DNA from 2 places in the Pseudoalteromonas maris genome. Region 2 is predicted to be linked to the other one. Evidence: predicted binding sites of a transcription regulator. Region 2 holds the regulator's gene; the other holds the start of a gene.
The links. Region 2 encodes NrdR, which represses ribonucleotide reductase genes. Its sites were predicted from a motif close to AAACACNANATNTNGTGTTT; they were not measured.
Positions count from the first base shown of each region.

Region 1 (11,034 bases), on a different contig from region 2:
CTAAAGGTGGTGTATGACATAGTCGTAGATTCTCAATACTCAAAAGTTACAACCCAGCAGAGCGGCTTTATCACCGCTCGCTGTTATTATTATATTTTACAAGCGCCGCCTTCGCAGCCATCGTCTGCTTGTGGGGTGAGCTCATCTTGCGCATCAGACGCACCATCACGGGTGTTGTGATAATACAGAGTCTTAACGCCTAACTTGTACGCAGTCAGTAGATCTTTAAGCAGCAGCTTCATAGGAACTTTACCGCCTTCGAACTTATTTGGATCATAGTTGGTGTTCGCTGAGATTGTTTGGTCAACGAATTTCTGCATGATACCAACAAGTTGTAGGTAACCATCGTTTGATGGAATATCCCACAATAGCTCGTATTGATCTTTGAGCGCTTCATATTCAGGCACGACTTGCTTCAAGATGCCATCTTTAGACGCTTTAACACTGATATGACCACGAGGAGGTTCAATACCATTGGTTGCGTTTGAGATTTGCGATGACGTCTCTGAAGGCATTAACGCTGACAAAGTAGAGTTACGCATACCATGTGCCACTATGCTCTCGCGTAGAGAGTCCCAATCAAGGTGCAATGGCTCGTCGCATACAGTGTCTAAGTCTTTTTTGTATGTATCAATTGGCATAATGCCTTTGGCATACGTGGTTTCATTAAACTTAGGACATGCACCTTTTTCTTTGGCAAGTTCATTTGACGCTTTCATCAGATAGTATTGAATCGCTTCAAATGTTTTGTGTGTGAGTGCATTGGCGCTACCATCGGAATAACGTTTACCGTTTTTCGCGAGGTAATAGGCAAAGTTGATAACACCTACACCGAGTGTACGACGCCCCATGGTTGCATTGTATGCAGCCGGAACAGGGTACTCTTGATAATCTAATAAGTTATCAAGCGCGCGTACAGCAAGCTCAGCGAGCTCTTCTAACTCATCTAACGAGTTGATTGCACCAAGGTTAAATGCAGATAACGTACACAGAGCAATTTCGCCTTCTTCATCATTAACATGACTTAATGGCTTAGTTGGCAGTGCAATTTCAAGACACAAGTTAGACTGGCGAATTGGTGCAACCTTAGCGTCGAAAGGACTGTGTGTATTACAGTGGTCAACGTTTTGTAGGTAGATACGACCCGTGCTCGCACGCTCTTGTAAGAACATTGAAAATAGCTCAATCGCTTTAATACGCTTCTTACGAATCGACTCATCTTGCTCATATTTAACATACAGCTCTTCGAATTTTTCTTGGTCTTCGAAGAACGCATCATATAGACCAGGCACATCAGATGGGCTAAATAACGTGATGTAGCCATCTTTAATAAGACGGGTGTACATAAGTTTGTTGAATTGAACACCATAGTCAAGATGACGCACACGGTTATCATCTACACCACGGTTGTTTTTAAGCACTAATAAGTTTTCAACCTCTAAGTGCCACAATGGATAGAATAATGTGGCTGCACCGCCGCGTACACCGCCTTGTGAACAGCTTTTAACCGCTGTTTGGAAGTGCTTGTAGAATGGGATACATCCAGTGTGATAAGCCTCACCATTGCGAATTGGGCTACCCAGTGCACGAATACGCCCTGCGTTGATGCCAATACCTGCGCGCTGAGACACATATTTAACAATCGCTGAAGACGTTGCGTTAATTGAGTCTAGGCTGTCATCACACTCGATTAATACACACGAGCTAAATTGACGGGTAGGGGTGCGCACACCTGACATGATTGGTGTTGGCAATGAAATCTTAAATTGTGAAACCGCATCGTAGAAACGTTTAATGTAATCAAGACGCGTTTCTTTTGGATAAGCTGAGAATAGGCTTGCAGCGACCAATATATAGAGGAACTGTGCGCTTTCAAAAATCTCACCAGTCACGCGGTTCTGTACAAGGTATTTACCTTCTAACTGCTTAACTGCCGCGTAGCTAAAGTTAAGATCGCGTGAGTGATCGATAAAGTTATCCATTTGCTCAAATTCTGATTGTGTGTAATCAGCGAGCAAATGCTGGTCATAACGTTTGTCTTCTACAAGCTTAACAACGTGGTCATACAGTTTTGGTGGCTCAAATTGACCGTACGCTTTTTTGCGTAGGTGGAAAATGGCCAGGCGCGCTGCAAGGTATTGGTAATCTGGAGTATCCTTTGAGATCAAATCTGCCGCTGACTTGATAATTGTCTCATGAATATCTTCTGTACGGATACCGTCATAGAATTGAATGTGTGATTTTAATTCAACCTGTGAAACAGACACATTGCTTAGACCTTCAGCAGCCCATGCAATTACGCGGTGGATTTTATCTAGATCCAACGCTTCCTTACGTCCGTCACGTTTGCTAACAGATAACTGTTGATTCATTGTTGTAGCCCATAATTATAATTAGTTTTCATAGCGCACAGCTGGAAAATGCTTTTCAGCTCTGTTTGGAGCGTGGCAAAGAGTCATTGTGTCACTCGCACATCGGCTCTAACTCCGTTACTCAGTGATTTAAACTGGGTAACATTTAAACACTAGATATGGTGTTTTAATCTCTGTGACTCACAAGATAGTGGGGTCTGAGAACATTTGCAAGCACAGATCTTAATGATAATCTGTGGATAACTAAGGTCTGTTAGTGACCGTTAACCTTAAAGCATTTTTAATGCTGACTATTGTCGGAAATCAACGGTAAAAAAACAAATTTAATGATTTTTTCGTGCTGCAATCGAATGATTTTTTTATAAGCAGATCGGTCAGCATTTACACATCGGATGAGAGTCGAAAATACAATATCTGGTGTGTAAAATATAGATACACACCAGATATAGTGTTTTGAGCAATTCATCTAACACTAGATGTAGGTGTTTGGCACCCGCTTATTAGAGCTTTTCAAAGTGCAGGATGTAATTGACGCCTAAGTCTTGCCCGAGCGTATATTGTTTTGTGAAAGGATTGTAACTTAGACCGGCACTGTGACGTACTTTTAGGCCGGCTTGTTCTGCCCACTGAATGAGCGTAGATGGGCGAATAAATTTGTTATGATCGTGTGTGCCTTCAGGAACAAGCTTTAACAGCTGCTCAGCACCTACGATTGCAAACAAGTAGGCTTTAGCGGTTTTATTCAACGTTGAAAAGTAAACATCAGCCCCTGGTTTAGCTAGCGCAGCGGCGCTACTAATAATAGATTGTGGGTCTGGCACATGTTCGAGCATTTCCATGCACGTCACGACGTCAAATCGTTCAGGGTTCTCATTGGCATATTGCTCAGCCGTGATTTGTTGATAATCAACCTTAACGCCAGACTCCAGGCTATGTAACTTGGCAACGTTCAATGGCTCTTTACCCATATCGATTCCGGTAACTTTGGCACCTAACTTAGCCATGCTCTCAGCCAATATACCGCCACCACAGCCTATATCTAATGTTTCTTTTTCTGCTAGGCCTTGCGCGTGCTGGGCGATAAAGTCTAAACGTAACGGATTAATTTCGTGCAGTGGTTTGAATTCTCCATCCATATCCCACCAGCGGTCTGCGATAGCTTCAAATTTCGCAATTTCGTCACTATCCACATTTTGATGTTCGGTCATAAAAAACTTCCTCGTGTTTCTGAGGCCATTATACGAGGGGGAATTGCAAAATCGCAAAGATTTAGCGCCTGTAAAATCAAAAATAATGTGGTAGCATGGCCTGAGATAATAACGACAATAGGTCTAGCAAGCAGATAGGGCACGATGCCTTATGCTTTTGCGCTAAGATCTAAACAAGAAGGAAAGTGAAATCAATGACTGATCTCGCCAATGAAGTCCTTCCGGTTAATATTGAAGATGAGTTAAAAAATTCATACCTCGATTACGCGATGAGTGTAATCGTTGGTCGTGCGCTACCCGATGTCCGTGACGGCTTGAAGCCTGTACACCGTCGTGTGCTGTTCGCTATGAATGAACTCCGCAATGACTGGAACAAACCATATAAAAAGTCAGCACGTGTAGTGGGTGACGTTATCGGTAAATATCACCCACATGGTGATAGCGCAGTGTACGACACAATCGTACGTATGGCACAGCCGTTTTCGCTACGTTACATGCTGGTGGATGGCCAAGGTAACTTTGGTTCTGTTGATGGAGACTCGGCCGCTGCGATGCGTTACACCGAAGTGCGCATGTCTAAGCTTTCCCAAGAGTTACTTGCAGACTTAGAAAAAGAAACGGTTGATTATGTGCCTAACTATGACGGCACGGAGCAAATCCCAGACGTTCTTCCTACAAAAGTACCAAATTTACTCGTCAATGGTTCTTCAGGTATTGCCGTGGGTATGGCAACCAATATTCCTCCACACAACCTGACAGAAGTGGTAAACGGCTGTTTAGCACTTATAAAGGAACCTGAAACAACCATTGAAGAGCTGATGGAATATATTCCAGGCCCAGATTTCCCAACTGCGGCTATCATCAATGGTAAAAAAGGCATCGAGCAAGCTTATAAGACAGGCCGTGGTAAGGTATACATTCGTGCCCGTGCTGAAGTAGAAGTTGACGAGAAAACAGGTCGTGAAACGATTATCGTTCATGAGATCCCGTATCAAGTTAACAAAGCACGTCTGATCGAGAAGATTGCAGAGCTAGTAAAAGAGAAGAAGATTGAAGGCATTAGTGCACTTCGTGACGAATCCGATAAAGACGGTATGCGTATTGTTATCGAGATTAAACGTGGTGAAGTGGGCGAGGTAGTCCTTAACAACCTGTATGCACAAACACAAATGCAAACTGTGTTCGGCATCAACATGGTTGCGCTAGATGGTAACCAGCCTAAGTGTTTTAATCTTAAAGAAATGCTAGAAGCCTTTATCTTACACCGTCGCGAAGTTGTTACCCGCCGTACGGTGTTTGATTTACGCAAAGCCCGTGAGCGTGCTCACACTCTTGAAGGCTTAGCTATTGCGCTAGCTAATATCGACCCAATCATCGAGTTGATCCGTAAGTCACCTACTCCAGCTGAGGCGAAGCAGGCATTAGTTGCACGTCCTTGGGAGTTGGGCAATGTTAAATCAATGCTTGAAAAAGCGGGTGATAACGCGGCACGCCCAGACTGGCTTGCAGATGACCTCGGTATTCGCGACGGTCAATACTATCTATCAGAGCAGCAAGCACAAGCGATCCTTGAGTTACGCCTACATAAGCTAACAGGTCTTGAGCACGAAAAGATCCTTGATGAATATCAAGAGCTCTTAGAGCTTATCGCAGAGCTTCTTCACATCCTTGGTTCTCCAGAGCGATTGATGGAAGTAATTCGCGATGAATTGGTGACAATTAAAGAGACATATGGCGATGAGCGCCGCACTGAAATTAGTGCCGCTGCGCATGATATCAGTCTTGAAGATTTGATCACTGAAGAAGACGTTGTGGTGACGTTGTCACATGAAGGTTATGTGAAATATCAGCCTCTGAGCGATTACGAAGCTCAGCGCCGCGGTGGTAAAGGTAAATCAGCAACTAAGATGAAAGATGAAGACTTTATCGAACGTCTGCTTGTTGCTAATACCCACGATACTATTTTGTGCTTCTCGACAGCAGGCCGCTTATATTGGCTGAAGGTATATCAGTTGCCACTAGCAAGCCGCGCAGCTCGCGGTAAGCCAATTGTTAACTTATTACCACTTGAAGCTGATGAACGTATTACAGCTATTCTGCCTGTACGTGACTACGAAGCAGACAAATATGTATTCATGGCCACAGCTCACGGTGTGGTTAAGAAGACACCTCTTGTAGATTACTCACGTCAACGTGCGAGCGGTATCATTGCTGTTAACCTTAAAGACGGCGATAGCCTCATCGGTGTTGATATCACCGATGGCTCAAATGAAGTGATGCTCTTTACCGATGCAGGTAAAGTGGTACGCTTTAGCGAAGAACATGTTCGTTCAATGGGCCGCACAGCAACCGGTGTTCGTGGTATTAAGATGCCAGATGACGTATCTGTCGTATCGCTTATTGTTCCGCATACAGACGGTGCAGTATTGACGGTTACTGAGAACGGTTACGGTAAACGTACAGAGCTTGCTGAATACCCAACTAAAGGTCGTGCAACGCAAGGTGTAGTATCAATCAAAGTCAGTGAACGTAACGGTCGCGTTGTGGGTGCTGTTCAGGTTGATGACAACGATGAAATCATGATTATTTCAAACCGCGGTACATTAGTACGTACCCGCGTTAACGAAGTGTCTATGGTTGGTCGTAACACCCAAGGTGTTATTTTGATCCGTACTGTTGACGGCGAGCAGGTTGTTGGTTTACAACGTATCGAAGAGATCGACGAAGATGAATTTCCTGTAGAGCAAGGGGATGACGCTGATACTGGGGAGCAAACACCAGTAGCTGAGGCAGATAACCCTGAGCAAGATACAGAGTAATGATTAAAAAGCGGCTTCGGCCGCTTTTTTTATCCCTTATATAAAATTAATTCAATTCAAACACAATGCATAGGCGCGTATTGTAGTGGTACGCGATGTGGAATGAGGAAGTAGTAATGAGCGTATATAACTTTTGTGCCGGCCCAGCAATGTTACCGCAAGCAGTAATGAAGCAAGCGCAGCAAGAGTTTTTAGATTGGCAAGGCTTAGGTGTGTCAGTGATGGAAGTAAGTCATCGTGCTGAACCGTTTTTATCAATGGCCAAAGAGTGTGAGGCACGCCTGCGCCGCTTAATGAATATCAGCGACGACTATGCCGTACTCTTTATGCACGGTGGTGGTCGTGGCCAGTTTGCAGCAGTGCCTTTAAATTTGCATTTAGGCGATGCTCCTGCTGTTTATATCAATACCGGCATTTGGTCTGATGGTGCGGCTAAAGAAGCACAAAAATATACAGACGTCATCGAAATCAATGTTCGTGATGATCAAGATGGACAGTTTGCAGTAAAACCAGTGTCACAATGGCAATTACCGCAAAACGCAAGTTATATCCACTATTGTCCTAATGAAACCATAGACGGTGTTGAGTTATTTGACGTACCAACCCATCCAACTGCGCCTATCGTCGCTGATATGTCCTCGATGATTTTGTCGCGAGAAATTGATGTTAACCAATTTGACGTTATTTACGCTGGTGCTCAAAAGAATATCGGGCCGTCGGGTTTAGCGATTGTGATAGTGCGAAAAACGCTGTTGCAAAGAAAAGGCCTACCTCGCCCCGGTATCCTTGATTACACAGTTGAGGCCGAGCAAGGGAGCATGTATAACACGCCACCCACGTTTGCTTGGTACCTAGCAGATGTCGTATTTAAATGGTTGGAAGAAAATGGCGGTGTGCCAGCTATGCAGCGTCATAATAAAAACAAGGCGGCCATCTTGTATGATTACATTGATAATTCAGACTTTTATACAAATAAGGTTGATAAAGCCTGCCGCTCATTGATGAACGTTCCTTTTTGGCTTAACGATGAAAGTTTGAATAAACGCTTTTTGGACTTATCAAAGCAAGCCGGCTTGTTAGCCTTAGAAGGGCACAGATTTGTTGGCGGTATGCGAGCGAGTATCTACAACGCAATGCCAGTAGCGGGGATTGAAGCACTTGTTACCTTTATGGATGAATTTGCGAAGGAGCATAGTTGATGGACTCACTTCGCTTAGAACCAATTAAAAAAGTGCAAGGTGAGGTGACATTACCAGGCTCAAAAAGCTTATCAAATCGTATTTTGTTGCTCGCAGCTTTATGTGATGGCGCCACCACGGTAACCAATTTACTCGACAGCGACGATATCCGTCACATGTTGAGTGCGCTAGATGCAATGGGTGTTAAAGTCGATCTTAATGATGATAAGACTCAAGCCACAGTCCATGGGCAAGGGGGGCGACTGTCAACTCCGGCGCGGCCGCTGTTTTTAGGTAATGCCGGTACAGCTTATCGGCCGTTAACTGCCGTTTTGGCTGCAACGCAAGGGCAATTTGAACTTGTTGGTGAGCCGCGTATGGAAGAGCGCCCAATAGGGCACCTCGTAGATGCTTTGCAAGCCTTAGGCGCGGATGTATCTTATTTGAAATCTAAAGATTATCCCCCTTTAGCGATTAATGGTAAAACGCTTGCTGGTGGTGAGGTAAGTATCGATGGCAGTATCTCTAGTCAGTTCTTAACCGCACTGCTAATGGCGGCGCCTATGTTCAGTGGCGATACGGTGATTACCATTAAAGGTGAGTTGGTATCAAAACCATATATCGATATTACCTTGGGTGTCATGGCCAAATTCGGCGTTGATGTACAAAATAATAACTATCAAAGCTTTGTTGTTAAAGGTAATCAACAGTATCGCTCACCCAAAGAAATAATGGTTGAGGGTGATGCATCTTCAGCGTCTTATTTTATCGCAGCAGCAGCGATTAATGGTGGTGAAATTACCATTAACGGTGTTGGTGCTGATAGTGTGCAAGGTGACATTGGTTTTGCCAAAGTAATGGAACAAGTCGGCGCTGAAATAGACTGGTATAGCGATAGGCTTGTTGTACGCAAAGGTCAGTTGGTGGGAGTGGATATTGATGCCAATGCCATTCCTGATGCCGCGATGACATTGGCAACAGTGGCGCTGTTTGCAAAAGGCAAAACGGCCATTCGCAATATCTATAATTGGCGAGTAAAGGAAACAGACCGTTTGTATGCCATGGCAACTGAACTCAAAAAATTGGGCGCAGAGGTCGTCGAAGGGCATGATTTCATCGAAATCACCCCGGTTGCACAATTAAAAGATGTCGCCATCGATACCTATAACGATCACCGTATCGCGATGTGTTTTTCAATGGTGGCAGTTGGCGGTGCACCGGTAACAATAAATGATCCAGGCTGCACTGCAAAAACATTCCCTACCTATTTTGACACCCTTGCCAGCGTAAGCTGTGCGTAATCTATGCGCTCGCGGTTGACCTTAATCGCGGGCCATATTTTTCAATCTGTTACAAACTAATCCTAAAAATATCCACTAGATACGGGAATTTAAACAAAACTTCACGTATAATACCGCCGTTTTAGAATGTTTGCTGTGCATGCAGGAGGTTTAAATGCAGGCATCAATGCCGGTGATCACTGTTGATGGTCCAAGTGGATCAGGTAAAGGAACCGTGTGTCGCTTACTCGCGCAAAAGTTGGGCTGGGATGTGCTCGATAGCGGTGCGATATATCGTGTTTTAGCGTTAGCAGCGCTACACCATCAAATTGCACTAGACAACGAGGAAGCATTAGTCCCTCTTGCCGCTAATTTAGATGTGCAGTTTGCTTTTGATGCAGACAATCACAGCAGCAAAATCATCCTAGAGGGTGAGGAAGTTACACATGGCATCCGCAATGAAGAAGTCGGTGCAGCAGCCTCTAAAGTGGCTGCGTTACCACGTGTACGTGAAGCTTTGTTACGTCGTCAGCGTGCATTTAGAACTGAAGCAGGGTTAATTGCAGACGGGCGCGACATGGGCACCGTTATTTTTCCAGACGCGAACGTGAAAATATTCTTGATTGCAAGCGCACAAGAGCGTGCCCAACGCAGGTATAAAGAGTTGAAGGCTAAAGGTCTGGATGTTACACTAAGTGGTCTACTTGAAGACATTCAAGCACGCGATGAGCGTGATATGAATCGTGCAGTGGCTCCTTTGGTTGCCGCTGATGACGCTATTACGCTTGACACAACTGAGCTAGATGCTCAGCAAGTGTTTGTTGTAGTACAAAAAATACTCGAAGATGCTGTGCTAGCTGGTAAGCTAGAGAGTGCGAGTATTAGGTAAATATTTATTTCGCATGAGCAGGACGCACGTGCATTTTTAACAACCCCGCTGAGCAGTGAAGCGACGTGGTGAATTTAACTTATAGAGACGTATTAAGTATGTCAGAAAATTTTGCGCAGTTATTTGAAGAAAGCCTACAGGGTTTTGAAGCTCAACAGGGCTCAATCGTAAAAGGTACCGTAATTTCTATCGAGAACAACATCGTTCTTGTAGACGCTGGCCTTAAGTCAGAAAGTGCTATCCCTGCAGAGCAGTTCAAAAATACTGCTGGTGAACTAGAAGTTGCTGTTGGTGACGAAGTTGATGTTGCACTAGATGCAATCGAAGACGGTTTCGGTGAAACTATCCTTTCTCGCGAAAAAGCGAAGCGCCACGAAGCGTGGATCCGCCTTGAGAAAGCATGTGAAGAAAACGAAACTGTTACAGGTATCATCAATGGTAAGGTTAAAGGTGGTTTCACTGTTGAAGTTGACACTATCCGTGCCTTCCTACCTGGTTCACTTGTTGATGTTCGTCCAGTACGTGATACAGCTCACCTTGAAGGTAAAGAGCTTGAATTTAAAGTTATCAAGCTTGACCAGAAGCGTAACAACGTAGTTGTTTCTCGCCGTGCAGTTATCGAATCAGAGAACTCACAAGAGCGTGAAGAACTTCTTCAAAACCTTGTTGAAGGTCAAGAAGTTAAAGGTATCGTTAAGAACCTTACAGACTACGGTGCGTTCGTTGACCTTGGTGGTGTAGACGGTCTACTACACATCACTGACATGGCGTGGAAGCGTGTTAAGCACCCTTCAGAAATCGTGAATGTTGGCGACGAAATCAACGTTAAAGTTCTTAAATTCGACAAAGATAAGACTCGTGTATCTCTAGGTCTTAAGCAACTTGGCGAAGATCCATGGCAAGAAATTGCTAACCGTTACCCAGAAGGCGCTAAGCTATCTGGTCGTGTAACTAACCTTACTGATTACGGCTGTTTCGTAGAAATCGAAGAAGGCGTTGAAGGTCTAGTACACGTTTCAGAGATGGATTGGACAAACAAAAACATCCACCCATCAAAAGTTGTTTCACTAGGTGACAACGTTGAAGTAATGGTTCTTGAAATCGACGAAGAGCGTCGTCGTATTTCTCTAGGTCTTAAGCAGTGTAAAGCTAACCCGTGGCAAGAATTTGCTCGTCTTCAAAACAAAGGCGACCAAGTTAAAGGTAAGATCAAGTCAATCACTGACTTCGGTATCTTCATCGGTCTTGACGGCGGCATCGACGGTCTTGTACACCTTTCAGACATCTC
Region 1 covers NZ_JBMMUF010000002.1:382,357-393,390, forward strand. The annotation lists gene nrdB (class Ia ribonucleoside-diphosphate reductase subunit beta) at 1-20, opposite strand, end outside; gene nrdA (class 1a ribonucleoside-diphosphate reductase subunit alpha) at 90-2,372, opposite strand; gene ubiG (bifunctional 2-polyprenyl-6-hydroxyphenol methylase/3-demethylubiquinol 3-O-methyltransferase UbiG) at 2,873-3,580, opposite strand; gene gyrA (DNA topoisomerase (ATP-hydrolyzing) subunit A) at 3,775-6,399, shown strand; gene serC (3-phosphoserine/phosphohydroxythreonine transaminase) at 6,516-7,598, shown strand; gene aroA (3-phosphoshikimate 1-carboxyvinyltransferase) at 7,598-8,878, shown strand; gene cmk ((d)CMP kinase) at 9,033-9,746, shown strand; gene rpsA (30S ribosomal protein S1) at 9,845-11,034, shown strand, end outside.
Region 1: a site for NrdR is predicted at 2,520-2,539, ahead of nrdA (class 1a ribonucleoside-diphosphate reductase subunit alpha). Genes of this name have one in related genera too.

Region 2 (11,034 bases):
ACACACCGTTAGTGGCGATACTATCACCCAAAGCAACATCACTCATATCCAAGTTGTCGCTTTGTACACGCACTTTTAAATCACCGTCGACTAACGTCAGCGAGCTCAAAGTTCCTGTTGCTTCAATAATGCCTGTAAACATGACTATTCTACTTCTGGTTGCTCTAGGGTAAGGCGAATGTCCTCACCAATCTGGGTCACTTCACCAAAGCGCAATGAGGGCACCTGTGCCATTGCCGCAAACGGGCCGATATTTAACAACCCTTTGCCATCACTGCCCATGAATTTTGGGGCTAAATACATGATGTATCTATCAATTAGTTTCTGCGTTGCCATCGCGCCGCACAGGGTCGCACCTGCCTCTAGCCACACTGAGTTGATGTCCTTTTGGGCCAATAAAACAAGCAGTTTATGCAAATCGACTTGACCACTTGGGGCACCGTCACACATCAACTCGGTTACATTGTTGGGCCACTGTGGCTGTTTATCAAGCTCTGACGAGCAGATATTTGCTGTTGTTGAGCGCACGATAATTATGTCACCGCATTGTTTGAATAACGCCAGCTCTGGGGTGAGCCGATAGTGACTATCGATAATCACTCGCAGTGGTTGGCGCACCTGTGGCAATGGGTAATCACTGAGCGTGGCATCGTCTAAGCGAACATTGAGCTGTGCGTTATCGACAATCACCGTGTCTGCGCCACTTAAAATCGCACAATGCTCAGCGCGTAATCGGTGCACATCCGCACGGGCTTGCGCGCTGGTGATCCATTTACTCTCACCATTAGCAAGAGCTGTTTTACCATCAATACTCGCAGCAAGTTTGCATGTGACATATGGCAATGCCTTGCGCATACGCTTTAAAAAACCGCGATTGAGCTTTTGAGCTTCATTGCTGAGTAAGCCAGAGGCAACCTCAATGCCCGCCTCGGCCAGCATGGTCATTCCTCTGCCGCTCACTTGGGGATTTGGGTCTTGCATCGCACAAATCACTTTGGCCACTTTGGCCTTGACCAATGCTACCGCGCAGGGTCCGGTTCGCCCCGTATGACTGCATGGCTCGAGCGTGACATAGGCTGTTGCGCCCTCAGCGTCGCCCCCGGCGTTGGCAAGTGCGTGTACTTCAGCGTGCGCTGTGCCTGCTTGTTTGTGAAACCCCTCGCCTATGATGCGACCATCTTTAACCAGTACGCAGCCAACATTAGGATTGGGGGTTGTTGTGAAGCGGCCTTGATATGCAAGCTCAATAGCCCGTTGCATATAGCGCGTGTCGTCTGCGCTAAAGGTCATACTTAATCTCCAAGGCGGGCGATTTCTTCGCCAAACTCACGAATATCTTCAAAGGAACGGTACACGGAAGCAAAGCGAACATAGGCTACTTTGTCGAGCCCTTTAAGGGCTTCCATAATGCACTCACCGATTAACTGAGAACTTACCTCACGCTCACCAGTCGCGCGAATTTGTGACATGATTTGATGCACCACCTCATCGACTTGCTCAGTTTTCACTGGTCGACGTTCCAACGCACGGTGCAGGCCATTTTGTAACTTATCTTCGTTGAACGGTTCGCGGGAACCATCGCGTTTAATCACCCGAGGCATGACTAATTCTGCACCTTCAAAGGTTGTAAAACGCTCATGACAATCAATACATTCTCTGCGACGGCGAACTTGATGCCCACCACCAACTAAACGTGAGTCGATTACCTTGGTATCTTTAGCGCTACAAAACGGACAATGCATAGTGAACGGGTTTCCTGTAGATAACAAAAAGGCCGCAAAAATTGCGGCCTTTATCATACACAAATGTTTGTGCAATAGCTATTTTGTGCCCTTATGCGTACACAGGGAATTTAGCACAAATTGCTTTCACTTTTTCTTTCACTTGCGCTTGAACATCTGCATTTTCGATGTCGTCTAGCACGTCACAGATCCAGCCCGCTAGCTCTTTCGCTTCTGCTTCTTTGAAACCACGACGTGTGATTGCTGGAGAACCAAGACGAAGACCTGATGTTACGAACGGTGAACGTGGGTCGTTTGGTACTGAGTTCTTGTTAACTGTGATGTTTGCGTTACCAAGTGCAGCGTCTGCATCTTTACCTGTGATGTCTTTATCAATTAGGTCAAGAAGGAATAGGTGGTTGTCAGTTTTACCTGATACTACTTTGTAGCCACGCTCTTGAAGTACCGCTACCATCGCTTGTGCGTTAGCAACTACTTGCTGTTGGTATGCTTTGAATTCTGGTTGAAGTGCTTCTTTGAAAGCAACCGCTTTAGCAGCGATTACGTGACATAGAGGACCACCTTGACCACCAGGGAACACTGCACTGTTTAGCTTTTTGTAGATCTCTTCATCACCACAGTTAGAGATGATCAAACCACCACGAGGACCCGCTAGAGTTTTGTGTGTTGTGGTAGTGATCACATGCGCGTAAGGAACTGGGCTTGGGTATACACCCGCAGCGATCAGACCAGCAACGTGAGCCATATCTACGAATAAGTATGCGCCAACTTTGTCAGCGATTTCACGAAAACGAGCCCAATCTACGATACCTGAGTATGCAGAGAAACCTCCGATGATCATTTTTGGCTTGTGCTCAAGCGCTAGCGCTTCAACTTGATCGTAATCGATTTCGCCTGTTTCTTCGTTAAGGCCGTACTGAATAGCATTGTACGTCTTGCCAGAGAAGTTTACGTGTGCACCGTGAGTAAGGTGACCACCGTGCGCTAGGCTCATACCTAGAACCGTATCGTGTGGCTGAAGTAGCGCTTGGAAAACAGCTGCGTTTGCTTGCGAGCCTGCGTGTGGTTGTACGTTTGCGTACTCAGTACCAAATAGCTCGTTTGCACGGTCAATTGCTAGTTGCTCAACAACGTCAACATGCTCACAACCACCGTAATAACGCTTACCAGGGTAGCCTTCAGCATATTTGTTCGTTAGCTGTGAACCCTGCGCTTCTAATACGCGTGGGCTACAGTAGTTTTCAGATGCGATAAGCTCGATGTGCTCTTCTTGGCGAGCAACTTCTGCGTTCATCGCATTGGCTAATTCTGGGTCAAAGTCTGCAATGTTCATGTTACGTTCTAACATGCTGTCTCCTAGGTGCAACGTAATTGTCGAAATCAAAGGCCGTATTGTACGCGTAAACGACGCGTTTGCCTATTAGCTAAGCGTGAGCTTATTTAAACAAGTTATGAATTTTTTTCACAGCCTAAAAAGAATGATATTTTTTTATTTAAAACATTAACCATACAAATATATAAACTGGTTTTGATTTTTAATATTAATGAAAGAAACGGCTTTTTAAAATTAAAGCGGGTAACTTATCGCTGTGATCAATGAGCCGCCCAGCAATAACGTGCACTACGCCTTTATGATGCTCAACCACGCCTTTTACTTCCAACAAACGCGCGGTTAAAAACGCCTTTTGCTGCGCTTTGGCTGTTGCCAACCACACCACCACATTAATGTTGCCCGTATCATCTTCAAGCGTTAAGAACGTCACGCCTGCTGCGCTGCCAGGAGACTGACGTCCCGTTACTAACCCTGCAATGGTGACACTGGCACCGTTTCGACATGCACTTAGCTCATTGGCCCTTTTGGCATGACACAATAATCCGTGCTGACGTAAATGAACTAAGGGATGCTCCCCCATGTTCACACCCATGCTGGCATAATCTTCAAGGGTATCTTGTATCTCTGTTGGCGCACTTAGGGTGAGTTCTGATTGGCTCTTCTGACTGTATTCGTCTTGCGCAAATAAAGGTAAGCGCTGCTGCTTATCCATAATCTGCCAGCGACTGTTAAAGCGATCTTTTGCTATAGCCGCCAATGCATTGCTACTGGCGAGCGTTTCAAGTTCCGCTTCACTCACACCATGATGGTACAACTGACTAATGCTGCTATAACCTTGCGCTGGGCGCAACTCTAGTAATTTTTGTGCACTGTGCGCGCTAAAGCCTTTGATACAACAAAGCCCTAAGCGTACGGCCAAATGCTCACCTTGACGTACCACTTGATGCTCCCAAGCGGAGTGGTTCACATCAACAGGCAGTATCGCCACGCCATGGCGACGCGCATCTTGCACCAGTTGGTCTAAAGAATAAAATCCCATAGGTAAGCTGTTTGCGAGAGCGCATAAAAAAACTTCTGGGTAGTAGTATTTTAAGTAAGCAGACACATACGCCAGCACCGCAAAACTAGCGGAATGAGATTCAGGGAACCCATACTCACCAAAACCACAAATTTGCTGATAGATACGCTCTGCAAACTCATACTCATAACCGCGTTTAAGCATGCCATCGATCAGTTTTTGCTTAAATTGCGTAAGCTCACCATCGCGTTTCCACTTTGCCATTGCACGGCGTAATTGGTCGGCTTCACCGCCACTAAACCCCGCAGCAACCATCGCCACTTTAATCACCTGCTCTTGGAAAATAGGTACTCCGAGCGTGCGCTTTAGCACTTGTTCCACGTGTTTCGAAGGGTACTCGACCGCCTCATCACCATCACGACGGCGTAAATATGGATGTACCATATCCCCTTGAATTGGCCCTGGGCGAACAATGGCAATTTGAATCACTAAATCATAATAACAACTCGGTTTCAGACGAGGCAGCATACTCATTTGTGCTCGCGACTCAATTTGAAATACGCCCACGGTATCAGCCTTTTGCACCATATCGAACACCTGCGGGTCATCACCTAAGCGAGTAATATCGGCAATGCTCAGTGTGTATTGATAATGTTTTTCAATGAGCTTAAAGCTGCGTTGTATAGCGCTGAGCATGCCCAATGCTAAGACATCAACTTTTAATAATTTGAGACTCTCCAAATCATCTTTATCCCATTGGATCACGGTGCGCTGTGCCATCGCTGCATTCTCAACGGGCACGAGTTCATGCAAGGGGCCTTGGGAGATCACAAAGCCACCTACATGTTGAGATAAATGTCGTGGGAACCCTTTTATTTCATCAACCAAATGAAAAAAATGCTGATTTATCTGGGCATTAGGGTCTAGCCCTAATTGCACTAACTGTGCTTGCCATTGCCCACCGCCATGACGACGATTGAGTTGCTTAATATAATAATCAAGCTGTGTTGGCGTAAATCCTAACGCCTTTCCCACATCACGAATCGCGCTCTTTAACCGATAGGTGATCACCGTTGCAGCTAATGCAGCTCGTTGGCGACCATATTTTTGATAGATGTACTGAAAGATTTCCTCGCGACGTTGGTGCTCAAAGTCCACATCAATATCGGGCGGCTCATTACGCTCTTTAGAAATAAAACGCTCGAAAAGCACATCAATTTGGCGTGGGTCAACGGCTGTAATTTCTAGGCAATAACACACCACGGAGTTCGCTGCTGAACCTCGCCCTTGATAGAGGATATCTCGAGACTTAGCAAAGCGCACAATATCAGCAATAGTGAGGAAAAAAGGCTCATACTTTTGCTCAGCGATTAGCGTTAACTCTTTATCTATCGTGGCTTGAATAGAAGCGGGTACGCCTTCTGGAAAGCGCTTTTTGGCCCCTTTAGTGACAAGGTTTTGTAAATGCTCGCTGGCACTTACTCCCTGCGGGATAAGTTCATGGGGGTACTGATAGCTGAGCTCATCAAGATTAAAGCAACACTGTTTAGCTATATACTCGGTCGTGGCCAGTTGCTGTGGACTAAATAACTTATTCAACTTACTGATAGGACGCAAAGAGCGCTCAGCATTGGCAAGTAAATGCTGTCCCAAAGAGGCAACGGTTTGTCCTTGCTTAATCGCACTGAGCACGTGTTGTAACGGCAAGCGCTCGGGGGTGTGCATCAATACCGCTCCCAACGCGACCTCTGTAATCTGCAAGCGCTCACTTAAAGCACGCACATAGGCTAACTGCTCAGGCTCAAAACTACTGAGCTCTCGGCGTACCCCAAGATACAGCTGATCGCCATAATGACGTTTAAGCCAAGGGCCCCAATGTTCATCAGCGACTTTAGCATCGTCATTTTGACCATGCACGAGCCAAATAAGGATACAGCCCTTGAGCGTTTTTAAATCCCATTCATCGAGTTGATACTGCCCTTTTTCACAGCGTCTACGCGCATTGGTGATCACCCGACATAACTGGCTGTATGCTGATTTACTCGGACATAACACCACCAACTCGAGTTGTTCGTACTTAAAATAGCTGCCCACAATCAACTTCAGCGGTAATTGCTGTGCTTTGATATGGCTGTGTGCTCTAACCACAGCTGCAACTGAACACTCGTCACATAACGCTAGCGCCTGATAACCCAACTGCGCGGCCTGACTCACAAGTTCTTCAGGATGAGAAGCCCCCGTTAAAAAGCTGAAGTTACTTTGGCAAAACAATTCACTGTAAACAGGTGTACTCATCAGGCAAAATACCCTTGTACAAACCAGTGTTGCTGCTTGTCTTTGAAGACCCAACACACCTGCCCTTGGCTGTTTTGGGCAATGTAGTAATCACGCTCAATTTGCTCACAGTGCCACCAGTGACTTTGAATGCGCTCAGGGCCACGCAAAATGCACAACGGCTCAACTAATGGCGTTGGCGTTACTAAAAAATTAGGACGCAAGCATGGATATGCCTGAGGTGTAGCTGCCTTTAGCATGTGCAACGTGCTTTCTTGCACTTGTGCAAACTCAGGCAAGTGCGCTTGGTTTTGCACTAACCGGTAACATCGCTGCTCACCCAGACGAGTATGTAACACACTCAATAATTGCTGGCGTGCAAGCCCTTGCTGGCGTTTTTCAAACAGACTACGACTACTGCCATCCACACTCACAAACTCATCACAATGCAATTGCACAGCAATCACAGGGGCATCGAGCGTTAGGGCATCAAGCTTGATACTTAGCAGCTGTACCCACGCACGTAACTGAGCTTGGGGCTGGACACTGTCGAGTATCAGCTGCTGTTGTGGTTGCTCACGAAATACTAAGGTAAAGGTCAAGCGCTGTGTATGCAGTTGGTGTTGGTATAAATACTGGCAAATACGTTCACATAAGTGCGTCAGTGGAGCGAGTAAACGCTCACTGTCTTGTATTTCAAAATTAAGCTCAAGGGTTTCACAAAATCGTTGCGCGGGTTGATAAAAACGATAGTGATGAGTGTGTTTAGGTAAGCTAGTGCGGCGTAATTGCCCACGCAAACGGGTAATATAATCCACCAGCTCATAATGAAATCGTTGGCGTAATTGTGCCAGCGGTAACGCCAATAGCTGCTTTGTGGTGTTTATTCCTAAGCGCGCTAATTGCTGTTTATGAACCTCTGGCAAAAGCAACGCCTGCACAGGCAAACAAGCCAAACGCTGTTCACACTCATACCCCTCCTCGCTAATAAAGTTTACGTGATGGCGGGCAAGCACTTCAGCAGCTTCCATACTGCTTGCACTGGCATAAAAAAACTCAGGCACAAACGCGCGAATAGTGGGAGCTAAGGCATTAAATAACGCTTTATTAGTGGGATACAACGCGCGCATACTCGTAGCAACAAAGATAAGGCAATCGCTACCACATAAAATGATATCGCCTGTTACTTGGTAACATTGTGCCGCAAGCTCCTCAAGTTGTTGCCTTTGCACACTTTGCTCATACGGATACACATGCAAAGCACCACATAAAGCAGCGGCACTCGCCAGCCCCATTCCTTCTTTTACGCCCAAGCTATGCGCTGCTGCATTGAGTTGCACAATACGCTCTTTATATACCAACACTGCGGGCTCTGATAATTGCCGCCGCTGCAGTTGCAAATAGGCACAATGAACCGCCAAATACATTAACCAACCTCATAATGCGGCGTGTGTGTAAATGCAGAAAAAGCATGAACATTACTGCGTTGCATGCGGTGGCTGTATTGCAAAAATGGCCAAATTTGAGTGCGTTCCAATATCACTTCACCACGAGCAAATCGCCCTTGTTGGCGCAATAAAGTGACTTTTAATTGCTGCTCATGCTGGCTCACATTAATGCTCATATGTACCGGTAACGCACTGACTTGGCGTTGATAATTAACCAACACCAACAGCGCGCCTGATTGCTGACAAGCTAAGTTAAAGCGCCGCGCCTGTGCAAACGATAAACCTTGATGCCACAACCACACCAAGGCACAACTACTACTGCGCGTACATTGCTCTGCAGCCCATAAAGCATGCGTGTCATTTTCAGGACGTAAAATCACGACACGCTCTGGGTGCACGTTTTGGCTCAATAACCAATGAATGCAGGGTTCTGCCGGCGGGTTGATCAACACCACCATGGTGTCTTCTTTGGCTTTGGTAAACGTACCTTGTAGCAAGGTGAATTCGCCAATTGCCGGATCTGATTGCACATTGATCACACCGCTTTGCGGCCAACCACCCGACAACAATTGATCAAGCTTGGCAAAACCTGAACTGACAGGCTGTTGTTGAGCCTCTTGGTCACTATCATTGTGCGGCTGCTTTGCACTGAAGATCAGTCCTTGATGGTGCATTGCTGCTAAAGTTGTGTTCATACACACCACCTAAAAATTAACTGTATATTTATACAGTATATCTTATTTTTTGTGATGCACAAACGCTGATTTTTTTTGCCAAAAGGCTCAAGATTACAGACTCTAAAAGAACCCTTTATGGGGACTTAATAGTGATATTTATCATAAACCTACGCGGCTTTTGAATTCTTATCCTATAGTCAAAACTGTGACTTTTTTCGCTTCTAGGAAACATAATGAGTTTAAGCGCACAAGATAAGCAGTTGATTCAAAGTAGTTTCGCTAAAGTTTTACCCATTGCCGATCAGGCCGCAGAAATTTTCTACGCCAAATTGTTTAGCTATGACCCATCACTCAAACCTTTATTCAAAGGTGATATGAAGAAGCAAGGGCAAATGCTGATGTCGACAATCAAGGTCGCGGTAGATGGACTGGATGACTTAGAAACCGTCGCGGGTGTACTACAAAAATTGGCACATCGCCACCTCGATTATGGTGTCAAAGTGGAAGATTACACTCCAGTTGGCAACGCCTTGATTTATACGTTGCAAACCGGGTTAGGGGATGATTTTACGCCACAAACGAAACAAGCATGGGTCAATGTATATAAGTTAATTGCTGATGTAATGCGCTCAGCAGCGTACCCAGATTTTGATGCCAATACATTCCAAAACACCAAAAACTACCATCACTGAGTTCTATGGTTTATGTTTGCGGGCCGTTGATGAAAATGCGGCCTTGCAAATACAACACCGCAGAGCCACTAATGAGCACGCGCTCATTTTGTAACTGACAATACAACAGCCCACCACGACGTGATGCTTGATACGCTTGCAAATGTGTTTTGCCAAGCTCATTCGCCCAAAAAGGGGCTAAGCCCGAGTGAATTGACCCCGTCACTGGGTCTTCATCGCCGCCATTGGCGGGCCAAAAATAACGAGAAACAAAATCAACCTCACTCCCTTTGGCGGTCACTACTACATCAAAAGGTGCCAGAGTCTTTAACACTTCACTGTTATATATAACGTTTTGCACTTCTTGTTGCGAACTGAGAACAACAAAATATGCTTGGCGATTACGCAGCACCCGCTGTGGTTTTATTGATAACCCTTCAACAAGCGCATGTGGCACATCAACAATGGGCTCTGGGCATTGATTGGGAAAGCTCATCTGTATTCGACCATCTTCACCTTGGCTAACAAATAAGTTCCCCACTGCCTGAGTGACAAACTCAATGGTGCCTTGATACCCCAACTGATCAAAAATTACATAGGACGAGGCCAATGTTGCATGACCACAAAAATCTATTTCTGTGAGTGGTGAAAACCACCGGATAGCATATTTCCCATGCCCCTCTTCTTTGATAAACGCCGTCTCTGAGAGATTGTTTTCAGCAGCAATGTTCTGCATTACCTCGGGCGCTAACCACTGAGATAAAGGTACAACTGCTGCCGAGTTACCAGCAAATTGCTGCTGCGTAAATGCATCCACAATATAGATATCAAGTTCCATGATGTTCCTAGTAATTAAGTTAACCCTTGAGCACACACCTTAGCTTATTCAACCTTTGGTAGCTCTACATTACTGATTTCTTTAAACGGTGATAATTGAATTAATTTCGAGTGCGCTTTGCCTTGGTACTGATAAATAATTATGAGGCGGTTCTCATCCACTAGCGCTCGAGAAACAATGCGGTCATACGCTTCTAGAACAAGCTGATAATTGTCGCCATTAGGTTCACTGATAAATAACGAAGAAGCATCTTCTTTACTGAGTTTGTTGTCTTTATTGGTATCTTTGACAATCACCTGGTAAAAAATCGCTTGAGTAGGCGCATCACTCTCATAGTCACGCGGGAGCAAAGTAATATCTTGGATAAGGCGGTTAACTCCCTTAAACAACCAAAATGAGGTATTGTCTTTAGTGTTTAAAAACAAGATGTTTTTTGAAGGATCACTGTAATACCCACCACCAAACATGTTCATGGAGCTAGACCCAAAAGATCCCCTTTTAAACTCTTCAACTTCTTTGTTTTCTGACACCAAAGGGAGTAACACATAATCACTGCCCTCAAGGTACATAGGGTTACCAATCACCCACTTTTCTTTGCCTAGAGGATCATCTGCTAGATTTTCAACGGTTGGAGGCGGCGTGTTATAACTTGGGCGCAGCGCATCAGAAATTAACTGGAAAAGAATAAACGCAAAAATTATCAGTGATGAACCAAGGATAATCAGCCCATTAACACGCCAAACCAGTTTAAAAAATCGATTATTTTCCATAATACATGTTCCTTTTTTGTTTTTAATACATTGGCATAAACATCAGCTACAGCCAACTACTCATTAATCACCTCGCACAAGCTCTGTACACCATTGAGAATGCGCGTGCTGTAACGGTGTAGCACATCGGCATCAATGGCATGAATAGCGCCGTATTTGACTGCCGGAATACTTTGCCACTGCTGCCAATCATGGCTGGCTTGTTGTGCTTGTTGCGCCGAGGTAACAATAATGACGTCTGGCTCGGTCAACACCACATGTTC
Region 2 covers NZ_JBMMUF010000005.1:19,238-30,271, forward strand. The annotation lists gene AAEU32_RS08530 (riboflavin synthase) at 1-142, opposite strand, end outside; gene ribD (bifunctional diaminohydroxyphosphoribosylaminopyrimidine deaminase/5-amino-6-(5-phosphoribosylamino)uracil reductase RibD) at 145-1,290, opposite strand; gene nrdR (transcriptional regulator NrdR) at 1,293-1,742, opposite strand; gene glyA (serine hydroxymethyltransferase) at 1,834-3,090, opposite strand; gene AAEU32_RS08550 (error-prone DNA polymerase) at 3,284-6,388, opposite strand; gene AAEU32_RS08555 (Y-family DNA polymerase) at 6,388-7,794, opposite strand; gene AAEU32_RS08560 (hypothetical protein) at 7,794-8,510, opposite strand; gene AAEU32_RS08565 (globin family protein) at 8,726-9,184, shown strand; gene AAEU32_RS08570 (PhzF family phenazine biosynthesis protein) at 9,195-10,001, opposite strand; gene AAEU32_RS08575 (hypothetical protein) at 10,046-10,771, opposite strand; gene AAEU32_RS08580 (cobalamin-binding protein) at 10,828-11,034, opposite strand, start outside.